3 regions of the Streptomyces sp. NBC_00009 genome follow, and region 2 is predicted to be linked to each of the others. Evidence: riboswitches for the same ligand, from Rfam matches in the RefSeq annotation. Region 2 holds a riboswitch; each other region holds the start of a gene.
What was found. A riboswitch is a leader RNA that binds a small molecule or an ion and turns the genes downstream of it on or off. The one in region 2 is predicted to bind cyclic di-AMP.
Positions count from the first base shown of each region.

Region 1: it holds a riboswitch for cyclic di-AMP, as region 2 does, so the genes downstream of both, OHA58_RS18740 (M23 family metallopeptidase) here and OHA58_RS38240 (transglycosylase SLT domain-containing protein) in region 2, are expected to answer to the same signal.
Region 3: it holds a riboswitch for cyclic di-AMP, as region 2 does, so the genes downstream of both, OHA58_RS21065 (transglycosylase family protein) here and OHA58_RS38240 (transglycosylase SLT domain-containing protein) in region 2, are expected to answer to the same signal.

Region 1 is NZ_CP108312.1:4,137,601-4,141,747, reverse strand. It holds gene OHA58_RS18750 (PrsW family intramembrane metalloprotease) at 1-33, shown strand, start outside; gene OHA58_RS18745 (aldo/keto reductase) at 47-991, opposite strand; gene OHA58_RS18740 (M23 family metallopeptidase) at 1,102-2,151, opposite strand; cyclic di-AMP (ydaO/yuaA leader) riboswitch at 2,163-2,308, opposite strand; gene OHA58_RS18735 (PP2C family protein-serine/threonine phosphatase) at 2,568-3,674, opposite strand; tRNA gene OHA58_RS18730 (tRNA-Met) at 3,875-3,948, shown strand; gene OHA58_RS18725 (tellurite resistance TerB family protein) at 4,000-4,147, opposite strand, start outside.
Region 2 is NZ_CP108312.1:8,398,421-8,402,567, forward strand. It holds gene OHA58_RS38235 (glycoside hydrolase family 43 protein) at 1-652, opposite strand, end outside; gene OHA58_RS38240 (transglycosylase SLT domain-containing protein) at 889-1,653, opposite strand; cyclic di-AMP (ydaO/yuaA leader) riboswitch at 1,658-1,852, opposite strand; gene OHA58_RS38245 (IS110 family transposase) at 2,884-4,086, opposite strand.
Region 3 is NZ_CP108312.1:4,645,726-4,649,872, reverse strand. It holds gene eno (phosphopyruvate hydratase) at 1-125, opposite strand, end outside; gene OHA58_RS21065 (transglycosylase family protein) at 445-1,125, opposite strand; cyclic di-AMP (ydaO/yuaA leader) riboswitch at 1,130-1,346, opposite strand; gene OHA58_RS21060 (transglycosylase family protein) at 1,471-2,469, opposite strand; gene OHA58_RS21055 (cytochrome P450) at 2,609-3,886, opposite strand; gene OHA58_RS21050 (nucleoside triphosphate pyrophosphohydrolase) at 3,958-4,147, opposite strand, start outside.

The DNA of each region.
Region 1 (4,147 bases), 4.3 Mb from region 2:
GCGCACAACGCGCACAATCCGTACCGCTACTGAGAGCGCCTCCGGATCAGGCGGACGCCTCCGTGAGCTTCGAGAGCTCCGCGTCCGTCAGCTCCAGGTCGGCCACGGCCACCAGCGCAGGCAGCTGCTCCACGGTGCGGGCGGACGCGATCGGGGCGGCCACCGTCGGGCGGGACGCGAGCCAGGCGAGGGCGACCGTCGCGACCTCGGCGCCGTGCGCCTGCGCCACCTCGTCGAGGGCCTTGAGGACGCGCACACCGCGCTCGGTCTGCAGGTGCTGGCCCGCGCCCGCGGCCCGCGCGCTGTCGACCTCGGTGCCCGGCCGGTACTTGCCCGTCAGGAACCCGGCCGCCAGGGCGTAGTACGGGACGGCCGCGAGACCGCTCCGCGAGGCGACCTCCTGGAGCCGGCCCTCGTAGGTGTCGCGCGAGACGAGGTTGTAGTGCGGCTGGAGCGCCGCGTAGCGGGCGAGGCCCTCGCGGTCGGAGAAGTCCAGGGACTCCTGGAGGCGCTCCGGGGTCAGGTTCGACGCGGCGATGGCGCGCACCTTGCCGGCCGTCACCAGCTCGTCGAGGGCGGTGATGATCTCCTCGACCGGCACGGACGGGTCGTCGAAGTGCGTGTAGTAGAGGTCGATGTAGTCGGTGCCGAGGCGGCGCAGGGACTCCTCGGCGGCGGACTTGATGGTGTTCGGGGACAGGCCCTTGAAGTCGGGGTGGGCGCCGACCTTGGTGGCGATGACGACATCGGAGCGGTTGCCGCGTGCGGCCAGCCACTTGCCGATGACGGTCTCGGACTCGCCGCCCTTGTTGCCCGGGACCCACGCCGAGTACGCGTCGGCCGTGTCGACGAAGTTGCCGCCCGCGGCGACGTACGCGTCGAGCACGGCGAAGGACTGCGCCTCGTCGGCGGTCCAGCCGAACACATTGCCGCCGAGGGAGAGCGGGAACACCTCGAGGTCTGACGAGCCAAGCTTGCGAAGAGAAGTCATGTCCTGCCAGAACACCGATATGGATCAAGATATTCCGGGCACGGCGAACCGGCAGCCCTGACGTCGGGGGGTTGCCGTCAGGACCGCCGGGGTTCGGAGGGTTACGAGTCTCAGATCGTCAGGCCGTTGGAACGCAGCCACGGCGCGGGGTCGACCCCGGTCGCCTGGCCGCCGGGGTGGACCTCCAGGTGGAGGTGCGGCCCGGTCACGTTGCCGGTGGCGCCGACACGGCCGATGACGTCGCCGCTGGTCACCTTCTGGCCCGCGCTGACGTTGAGGGACGACTGGTGGCAGTACCAGAGCTCGGTGCCGTCCGGCAGCTCCAGGACGGTGCGGTAGCCGTACGCGCCCGCCCAGCCGGCCTCCTTGACGGTGCCGGAGTGGATCGCCTTCAGCGGCGTACCCGTCGGAGCGGCGAAGTCGAGACCCGTGTGGTAGCCGGAGGACCACATCGAGCCGGGCTGACCGAAGGTGCCGGTGATCGTGTAGGAGGCGACCGGCAGCGTGAAGCTCTTGGCGAGCTCGGCGAGGCGCTCGGCCTCGGCCTTCTTCTTCGCGGCCTCCTCCGCCGCCTTCTTGTCGGCGGCGGCCTTGGCGGTGGCGGCGTCCCGCTCCTTGGCGGCGTCGTCGGCGGCCTTCTTCGCGGCGGCCTGCTCGGCGGCTGCGGCCTCGGCCTCGGCGGCCTGGTCCTGCTGCTGCTCGGCCTGCTGCATGATGCGGGCGCGCAGGGCCTCACCGGCGGTCGTGCCCTGCTGGGCGTCCGCGGTGCTGACACCGGCTTCGGTCAGCGGGCTCGCGGAGGGGCCGGACGAGTCATCGGAGCCGTCGGATATCAGCGCGCCCACGCCGGGCAGCGACTTGGCGTCCGGCAGCGAGTCCTTGACGGCCGAGAGGTCGGGCATCGAGATGTGTACGGGAGGCTTGCCGCCCTGCGCGGTGGCGATGCCGCCCGCGCCGACGGCCGCGATCACGCCGACACCGAGAACAGTGGAGCTGCGCGCGAGACCGCCGCGCTGCTTGGCTACGCGGTGCCTGCCGCGTACGGGGCGGACGGACTCCTCGGTGGGGTTCCACTCCTCCCAGGTCCGCTCGTCCGTTTCGCCGAACTCTTCGTCGATCGGCGCATAGGAGAACTCTGGGGCAGGCCGGTTGGACGCCACTGGGGCGCGCTCCTTTCCTTCCTTCTCGCCTACCGGGTTAGCTGACGGGTTCGGAGCAGGAAGGTCTCCTACCGACGCCTTCCGCAAGGAAAGACGTCCGATTCACCCCAAGTTGGTGGTTCCCCGGCTCCCTTGCGGGATTAGGCGCGTGCGCACGGAGCCATCTCTTGTGACGGCTGGGACGACCGCGCTGCGTTATCGAACGTTAATAGACACCGGTGCCCGATTCCAAGCCGTTCCGACTGATCGTTAACGCCTTTGGCCTGGACTTAACGGGGCACGAGCGGGCGGAACCGGGCGAGTTGACCTGCCGTCGGAACGGGCCGTTCATCTGACGGTTTGTCAAATGTTATGCGCAGCGACGCCGTTCGACTACATAAGGTGATGACGGCACTCACCGCTGCTTCACGGCTGCTTCACGGCCGCCTCACCGCGAGCAGTGCCATGTCGTCCGTCGTGCCGCCGCCGGTGTGCCGGCGGACCTCGGCGGTGAGCGCGGCCAGCAGCGGATCGGGCCCCGAGAACATCCGCCCCGCGAGCCGGGCCGCCGGGTCGTAGAAGGTGCCCTGCGCGTCGCGCGCCTCCGAGAGACCGTCGGTGTGGAGCAGCAGCGTCGCCCCGCTCGGGAACTCCGTCTCGGACGCACGGTCGGGCCAGGTGCCGAGGTCTCCCATCCCGAGCGGCAGCGCGGGCTCCGGCGCCGACAGGACCTTGAGCGCCCCGTCGCCGCCCAGGAGCAGGGGTTCCGGGTGGCCGCGGTTGATGACGCGTACGAGGCCGTTGCCGTGCGGGATCTCGGCGAGCACAGCCGTGGTGAAGCCCTCGAACTCGTCGAGGCCCTTGCGCCGCAGCCCCTCCCGCGCGAGCGCCCGCTCCAGGCGCTGCGCGACCGCCTCCAGGGTCGCCTCCTGCTCGGCCGCCTCCCGGAAGGCGCCGATGACGACGGCCACGGCGGACACCGCGCCCATGCCCTTTCCGCGCACGTCGCCCACGACGAGCCGCACGCCGTGCGGGGTGTCCTGCACCGCGTACAGGTCGCCCCCGATGAAGGCCCCCGCCTGGGCGGCCTCGTAGCGGGCCGCGATCTCCAGGCCGCCGATGCGCTCGGCGGGCTCGGGCAGGACGGCGCGCTGGGCCGCCTCGGCGATCTGGCGCACGGAAGTGAGCTGCTCACTGCCGCGCCGCACGACGCGGTTCATGACACAGGCGAGTACGGCGACGGTGGCGACCGTGACGAGTTCGGTGATGGCGTCGGTGTCATAACTGCGGGTGTATCTGAGATGCACCCCGAGTACGACGGCGACGGTCGCGAGGCCGGTCAGGAAGGTGCCGCGGGGCGAGAAGAACGGGGCCGCGACGAGCGGGGCGGCGGTGAACAGGGGCACGCCGGTGAACGTCGACGGCGTGACGTAGTCGTAGATCGCCCCGGCAATGATGAGCAGCACGGGCAGCAGACGTACGAAGAACCGGGCCCGGGACAGGCCCTGCTCCGCCTCTCGCCCGTGTCCACCTCGCTGCCCCACCGCTCGTCTCCCGCCACCGTCCGCGTCGGTCCCGCGTCTGCGCACGTCATCGGGCACCCACCCCAGGGTTCACCCCGGACAGGCGGCGGGCGACCTGGCGGGACCGACCGGGTGAAAGGGGTCCCGGGCGGCGGATCACGGAACCCTGGGCAACCGATTCGCATTCTGTCGCCGCAATGGCGTAGAGTCGTGTTTACCGACGCGGGGTGGAGCAGCTCGGTAGCTCGCTGGGCTCATAACCCAGAGGTCGCAGGTTCAAATCCTGTCCCCGCTACTGAAGGCCGAAGGCCCGGAACCATTGGTTCCGGGCCTTCGGTGTATCCCTCTACAGGTCGAACTCGTGCGGCGGCAGGTCGAGCATCAGGCAGGCCTCGCGGACGACGGCCTGCTCGGTCTTGTCGAAGTCGCCGTCGGCGCCGCCGATGACGATGCCGATCTGGATGACCGCGCGCGCCTCGGCGGGCTTCTTCTTC
Region 2 (4,147 bases):
GGACCGGATTGGCCGGACACGGCTCGAAGGGGCCGGTGGGCGCGGGGCCGCGGGCCACGGAGACGGCATGCCCGCGCTCGGTGCCGCCCTCGGCGATCAGCAGGTACCAGTGGTCGCCCACGTGGTACAGGTGCGGCGCCTCCGGGGCCTTGGCGCCCGGCGTGCCGGACCACAGCGGGCGCGGCTCGCCGAACGTCTCGCCGGTGTACGGGTCGATACGGACCTGGGAGATCCCGGCGACCGTGACCCAGCACGCGCCGTCCTCGTCCCAGGCGAGATCCGGGTCGATGCCGGGGACGCCGGGCAGCGGGACCGGGTCCGACCAGGGGCCCGCCGGGTCGGTGGCGCAGACGAGCAGGTTGCCGCCACCCTCGCTCACATTGGTGGTGATGAGCCAGAAGCGGCCGTCGCGGTGGCGCAGCGTCGGCGCGTAGATCCCGGCCGAGGAGGGCGTGTCCCAGGGCAGCCGCAGCTGGCCGGGCCGGTCGAGGACGTTGCCGATCTGCCGCCAGTGCACCAGGTCGCGACTGTGGAAGAGCGGCACCCCGGGGACGTACTCGAAGCTCGAGCACGCGAGGTAGTAGTCGTCGCCGACGCGGCAGACGCTGGGGTCCGGGTGGAACCCGGGGATGACCGGGTGTGGGTCTGCCATGCTGTTTCTCCACGTTGTCGAAGCGCTTCGATTCGCGGGGAGGATATGCACGGGGGTGATGGCGCGCAAGGGGTTGGGCGGGATGCAAAAGGGCCCTGAAGTCCCTTCGTGCTTACGGGACTTCAGGGCCACACATCATCGATGCGCTTCAACCGGCAGTCGCTGGGGCTCCGTTCAGGCCGAGTGGACTGCGGCGTCCTCTCCGCGCTGAGCCGGGGCGGAGCCCAAACCGACTGTCAGTACGCGCTGTTCACGTTGTCGATCGAGCCGTACCGGTGGGCCGCGTAGTTGCAGGCGGCGGTGATGTTGGCGACCGGGTCGTAGCTGTTCATCGAGGTGCCGGGCACGTGGTAAGCCTTGAACGTGGGGTCGATGACCTGCAGGAGTCCCTTGGACGGGGTTCCTTTGACAGCGTTGGAGTCCCAGTTGTTGATGGCCAGCGGGTTGCCGGAGGACTCGCGCATGATGTTGCGGTGGATGCCGTCGTAGGAGCCGGGAATGTTGTGCTGGGCCATGATGTCGAGCGACTCCTTGATCCAGCCGTCGAGGTCGTTGGTGTAGGACTTCTTCGCCGGGGCAGCGGCAGGCTTGGCGGCGAGCGTGGTCCGGACCTCGGAGCGGTCGGCCCGCTCGGCGGACGCCCTGGAGGCGGCCGGCTTCTGCGCGGGCTCGGCCGTGCTCTTCTTGCCGAGCGTGAGCTTGACACCGGGGTGGATCAGCCCCGGGTTGTCACCGAGGGTGGCTCGGTTGTCCTGGTACAGCTGCTTCCAGCCGCCGCTCAGAGAGTGCTCTCGGGCGATCTTGCTGAGGGTGTCGCCCGCGGCGACGACGTACGTCGCGGGGGCCGCGGCGCTCTTTGCGGCCGGGGCGGCCGTCGCCGCGACGGCGCTGGTCGCGCCGAGCACCGGGAGAGCGAGCACAGCCGCGCCTGTGCCTGCGGCGGCGAGTCCCCGGGTGAACGAGATGGACTTGGTGCGGCGGTGCTTTCCCTTTGCGGGCATGGCGCATTCCTCTCCGTCGCCTACGAGGTGAGCTGTCGGGTTCGGACGGGAGATGTCCGGTCGCACTAGGAATGCGACTTCACCCCGAGCCGTTCCGGAAACCAGATCGGCGGCTTACCTGGGTCCCCCGCTCCTGCCGTGCGTAATCGAGTGGGTGGGAGGGATTCCGGACAGCGGCAGGATTCGGCGTTCCATCCGGATTGACGGTGACATTAGGCGAGAAAGCGCGGACGGAACAAGACCAGAATTGTGATCGCGAAATGTGAGAGCCCTGTGTCTGGCGACCGGAACCCGCCGCTCTCGTTGATCGAAAAGCCCAATCTTCTTTGCGCAGAAGGGAAGTGGGGCTCAGCGGATCTCGGGGCCCGCGTCCGTTCGTGTGACGCGGTTCACTGAATGGGATACGGGTTGGAATGCCGCCCGATCGCGTATCAGAGTGCGATATTTTGCATGAATGCCTTGCAATATAGGCGTAACTCCGCGCACGCCGCCAATAATGCTAAAGGGTAGTTTTTAGTGCAAAAGTGGACATACCACCACGTCACTTTTACTACCTAAAGGGGCATATTGGCATCAATGCCTACACGGTCGCGCGGCCCGACGGACGTCCCCGCCGCACGGTTCATGAGCGGGTCTCGATCGGGATGGTGCCTGAACGTGGCCTTGTGCGGTTCGGCTGAGGGTCGACTGAGGTGAGGCCGACGGGCTCCATCATCGGAGTGCACTTCCTGCCGACCTGCTGGGCTCGCGGGATACCCGAGGGCCGCGTAGGTGAGGGCGACGATGCTGCACCCGGAGATCTTGCAGGCTCAGGATGTGCGCGAGCTCAGAAGAGGTCTGAATGTGATGGGAAGTCAGTTGCCGATCGTCACTGGTATCTCAGTGAAGGCCTCGGCTCGGATCCGGAGGAGCCTGCTGAAATCCTCTGCCGACTGACGAGCCGAAGGCCCGCCGCGAAGAAGCGCAGTAATAGAGGAGGTTACTCGGGCGCATGGAACATGACGGCGATTCGCCAGTCACGCGGGATATTTCAGCCCTTCATCCGGGCGAAGGCCTGCCGGACGCGAGCCCGAACGCGCTTATGGAAGCGGCGCGTTCCTATTTCCAGGCAGGCAGGCAGGAAGCGCCGCGTTGTGGTGAGCCGTGGGACGGGCCGCCTCCTCGGGTCCGGTTGTGCGGTGGGCTGACGGGACGCGGGCGGCTGGTGCCGGGGGGCCTCTATGTCTTTCGTCAAGCGAGGCGTGGGGTTCTTGGTTCGTAGAAGGTGCCGTCGCGGAGCATCGCGAACAGCACGTTGATCCGCTGGCGGGCTAGGCGGAGAAGTGCCTGGGTGTGGGTCTTCCCACGGGCCCGGCATCGGTCGTAGTAGGTGCGGGAGGCGGGGTCGTGCAGGGCGGCGAACGCGGACAGGAACATCGCGCGTTTGAGCTGCCGGTTGCCGCCTCTGGGCGCGTGTTCGCCGTGGATCGAGGTCCCGGACGACTTGGTCGTCGGGGCAAGGCCGGCGTAGGAGGCCAGGTGGGCGGCGGTGGGGAAGCTGGTTGCGTCGCCGACGGTGACCAGCAAGGTGGCGGCGGTCCTGACCGCGACCCCCGGAATCGAGGTCAGGACTGCGGAAAGAGGGTGAGCCTCCAGCAGCTGCCCGATCTGCGTTTCCAGGGCTCGTCGCTGTTCGTGGACGGCGGCGAGCGAACGGGCCAGGGACGGGATCACGACGTCGAGGGTGCTGGTGCCCGGGACCACGACGGTCTGCTCGTCGAGAGCGTCGAAGACCTCGTCGATCAGCCGGGCAGCCATGCGCGGAGCCTTGGGCCGGATCACCTGAACGAGCCTGCGGCGACCGGCCTTTCGCAAGCTGGCCGGGGATCCGTAGCGTTCCAGCAGCCAGGTCACGGCACTGTGGTCCAGGCGCGGGCCAAGGACACGCTCCAGGCTGGGGTGGAACTGGGTGAGCAGGCCGCGTATCCGGTTGGAGGTGCGGGTGGCTTCGGCCGCGAGGTCCTGGTCGAAGCCGACCAGGACGGTCAGTTCGGCGGTGATCTCGTCGGTCAGTTCCAGCGAGCGCAGGGTGTGCGGCATGGTGCGGGCGGCGTCCGCGATCACCGCGGCGTCCTTCGCGTCGGTCTTCGCCTCGCCTGGGTAGAGATCGGCGATCCGCCGCATAGAGAGTCCGGGCAGGTAGGCGACCTTGCAGCCGGCGTTCCGGGCAACGGTCAGGGGCAGGGCTCCGATGGAGGCGGGCTGGTCCACGATCACCAGCACAGTGCCGAACTTCGCGGCCAGCTTGTCGAAGACGGCCCGCAGCTTCGGCTCGCTGTTGGGCAGTTGCCTGTCGAAGACCTTCTTGCCGGCCGGGGTGAGGCCGTGCCCGTGATGGGCGCTCTTGCCGACGTCCAGGCCGAGGAAGACGCCTACGCCGTCGATTTCGTCCAACTCATCCTCCCGAACGGGGTTCGTGCGGTGCTGGCCAGGGCGTTGGCGTCGTATGCGCGCA
Region 3 (4,147 bases), 3.8 Mb from region 2:
CCGGACGGGACAGCGGCACGACCGGTGCTGCCGTCGTCGAGGCCGACCTCGACCTCGACCGTGGGGTTGCCTCGGGAGTCCAGGATTTCCCGGGCTACGACGACGTCGATGGACGGCACGAGCATCTCCTTCTGGGATGTGACGCAACTACGCCGGGCCGCATGGTCCGGCAACACCTGAGCCTATCCGGCTCCAGGCACCGGCCAGCCGACCGACCGGCCCGTGGACAAAACCGAGAGCGAATTGTTTCCGAACGGAACAAAAAATCCCGGCCGACAACGGACGAAAGCCCAGGACCCCTCACACACCAAAGCCCCGCCCCGGGCGCGACGGGGGAATGCGCACCCGGGGCGGGGAGTCCTTGGGGGAAACCTGGAGTGGTACCGGCCGTCCGCCGAAAGCCGGTACCCGAGCGGCCTGGGGGCTGCTGCTCTCCTCTATTACTTACTTGAGGTGGAGCTGCTGGCCCGGGTAGATCAGGTCGGCGTCCTCGACGATGTCCTTGTTCAGCTTGAAGAGCTTCGCCCAGCCGCCCTTGGTGTCGTGCGCCTCGGCGATGCTGCTGAGGGTGTCGCCGGCCTTCACCTTGTACTCGCCGTCACCCTTCTTGACCTTCTTGCCGGTCGGGGTCTTGACGGTCTTCTTCGACTCCTGCTTCGGGGCGGCAGGCGCCGTGCGCTCCTGGCTGCGGGTGGCCGGCTGCTCGGCCTTGCGCTCCGGCTGCGGGGCGGCGGCCGGGGCGGAGCCGGTCGAGGCGGCGGACAGGCCCACGCCACAGCTCGGCCAGGCACCCTTGCCCTGGCTGGCCAGGACCTTCTCGGCGACGGCTATCTGCTGCGCCTTGGAGGCCTTGTCAGCGGTGGAGGCGTACGCGGTGCCGCCGTACGCGGCCCAGGTGGACGAGGAGAACTGGAGGCCGCCGTAGTAGCCGTTGCCCGTGTTGATCGACCAGTTGCCGCCGGCCTCGCACTGCGCGACCGCGTCCCACTCGGAGGCGGTGGCGGCGGAGGCGCCGGTGGCACCCATCAGCGGGACGGCGACAGCGGCACCGGCGACACCGGCGAGCGTGGCGACACGGACTGCCTTGGACGGGCGGCGGTGCTTGCCCTTGCTGGAAAACAGCATCGAGAGATCCCCTCACCGACGCCTACGAGGTGAGCTGTCGGGTTCGGGCCGGATGAGTGCCCGGTCGCACGTCCTGCGTGCGACTTAACCCCAAGCCGGTCGTTCGGCCGTCTCTCAACGGCCGGGGCCGGCACTTACCTTGGGTCCCCCGCTCCTGCCTACGGCGCTTACGCGACGACTGTTCCCGTACGGACATTGGCAGGATTCGGCGTGACATCCGACGGGGCCCGCGGTGGCGAGCGGTGATGACCGTAAGCAGTGGATCGCCCGAATTTCAAAGACGATCAGGGCCTTTGAGACCCATCTCTCACTCTCGCAAAAGCGGACATCACGCCCGAACTGCCGCTACTTTTCGCCCGATTCGAGCCCAAGATCCAGACTCTGACCAGGAAGGATGAGGTCGGGATCGGCGCCGACCGTCTTCTTGTTCTCGGCGTACAGGGCGGCCCATCCGCCGTCCACGTCATGGGTGTCGGCGATGTCCCAGAGGTTGTCGCCGGCACGCACGGTATAGGCGCCTTCGTCCGTATTCGCGCCCTTGCGCCCGCTTTCGCCACCGCGCGAGGCGTGGCGGCCCGAGCCGTCGTCGGCACGCGAGGAGCCCGCCGCATCGTCCTCGGCGGCGTCGCCGCGGTGCCGGCCGGAGGCGGGCGCCGTGGCGGAGTCCGAGCCGCCGGAGGCCTCCGGCGAGGGCGTGCCGGAGGTCGGAGTCGAGCCGGAAGTCGAGCCGTCCTGGCCGGACTTGTCACTCTTGGAGTCATTCGCGGTGTCACCTGAGGTATCACCCGAGATGTCGCGATCCTCCCCTCGGGAGTCGTCCTTAGCGCCCGAGGAGGCGGAGTCCGCCGGCTCGTCGCTCGCGTCGTCCTTCGCGGTGTCGCCGTTCGCCGCGTCGTCACTGCCGGAGTCGCCGGCGGACGCGGACGGGGTCGGCAGGGCCGCCCCGGGATCGACGTCGGCCGCCGCGTCGTCCGTCGTGAGGCCCGAGGTGACCGAGCAGACCGGCCACGCCCGCGGACCCTGGTCGGCGAGGACCTTCTCGGCGACGGCTATCTGCTGCGAGCGGCTGGCCTGGTCGGCGCGCGGCGCGAAGTCGAGGCCGCCGTAGTCCTCCCAGGTCTCCTGCGAGAACTGGAGCCCGCCGTAATAGCCGTTGCCCGGATCGGCGCTCCAGGAGCCGCCGCTCTCGCACTCGGCGAGCTTGTCCCACGTGGCCGTCGACGCGGCGCTCGCGCTGGTCGCGCCGAGCAGGGGGATCGCGATGGCGGAGCCGGCCACTCCCGCGGCGACGAGGAGCGCGGGAGCCTGGCGGGGGCGACGGTGACGACCGTTCCCGGTGAGCATGGAGGCGCCTTTCGGTGGCTCGGGGAATGCTGCGGCGGGTGGTGCCGCGATGACTGGTGAACGTAGCGGGAGTCGAACGCTTGTCACAAGTCGATGCAGCCGAGATCACGTGAAAGTCACAGTCTTGACGGACCGTCAGCTACGGGGCTTTGTCCGGGCCCTCCTGATGCGGTGTGAACTCGACCGGAAGCGTGCGCAATCCCCGCATGATGAGCCCGCCACGCCAGCGCAAATCGGCAGGATCCCCCGCGAGTCGCAGGTCCGGAAGGCGCGTCAGAAGCGTGGCGAGGGCGGTCTGTCCTTCCAGGCGCGCGAGCGGGGCGCCGAGGCAGTAGTGGATGCCGTGCCCGTATCCGAGGTGCTGATTGTCACGCCGGGAGAGGTCGAGGGTGTCGGGCTCGTCGAAGCGCGCCGGGTCACGGTCGGCGGCGGCGAGCACCACGAGGACGGGGTCGCCGGCGGCGATGTCCTGCCCGCCGACGGTCAGCGGCTCGGTCGCGAAGCGCCACGTGGCGAGCTCCACCGGGCCGTCGTAGCGCAGGAGTTCCTCGATGCCGGTCTCCAGGAGGCCGGGTTCGGCGGCGCCGGGGGCCAGCGACCGCTGGAGCCGCTCGCGCTGCTCGGGGTGGGTGAGCAGGGCATATGTTCCGTTGCCGATGAGGTTGATGGTGGTCTCGAAACCGGCGAACAGGAGGATGAAGGCCATCGCCGCAGCCTCGTTCTCGGTGAGGTGCTCACCGTGGTCGGAGGCGCGGATGAGGCCGGAGATCAGGTCGTCGCCGGGCTCGTCCCGCTTGCGGTGGATGAGCTCGACGAGGTAGTTCCGGATCTTCTTCACGGCGCGGGCGACCCCGCCGCGCGGGCCCTTGCCGTGGCGGATCATCATGCCCGCCCAGTCCCGCAGGTCGTCCTGGTCCTCGCGCGGGACGCCCAGCAGGTCGCAGATCGCGTAGATGGGGAGCGGGAAGGCGAAGTCGTGGATGAGGTCCGCCTCGCCCTTGGCGGCGAACTCGTCGATGAGCCGGTCGGTCAACTCCTGCACGCGGGCGGCGAATTCGGCCACCCGGCGCGGGGTGAACGCCTTCGAGACGAGGCGGCGCAGGCGCGTGTGGTCCGGCGGGTCGATGTTGAGCAGATGCGTCATCAGCTCGGCCTTGCGCTCGCCCGGGATGCCGGTCTTGCCCTTGGCGTGGGCGGGCTCGTCGTGGTGTGCCGGGTTCTTGGACAGGCGCTGGTCGGCCAGCGCCTGCTTCGCGTCCGCGTACCGCGTGACCAGCCAGGCCTCGACACCGCTGGGGAGCGTCGTGCGGTGAACGGGCGAGTGCTCGCGCAGCCAGGCGTAGGCCGGGTACGGATCGGTGGCGAACTCCCAGGTGAAGAGTTCGGGAGCGGTGCGCTGCGCGGGCTTGTCGGTCACGCGTCGACGGTATCCGGCGCGGGGCGCCCCTCCGGCCGGACCCCACCGCCGACCGGTTCGGACGAAAGACCCTAGGCCAGCCCCTCCGCCGCCCGGATCGCGTCCCGGTACGCTCGCGCCGCCGCCCGCAGCGCCGCTTCCGGGTCGACGCCGTCGGCCTCGGCGCGCAGGGCGAGCGCGAGCAGTTCGTAGCCGACGCCCTCGCCGGACGGGAGGGATACGTCGAGCCCGGCCGTCCGCACCCGGGACCCCAGCTTGGCC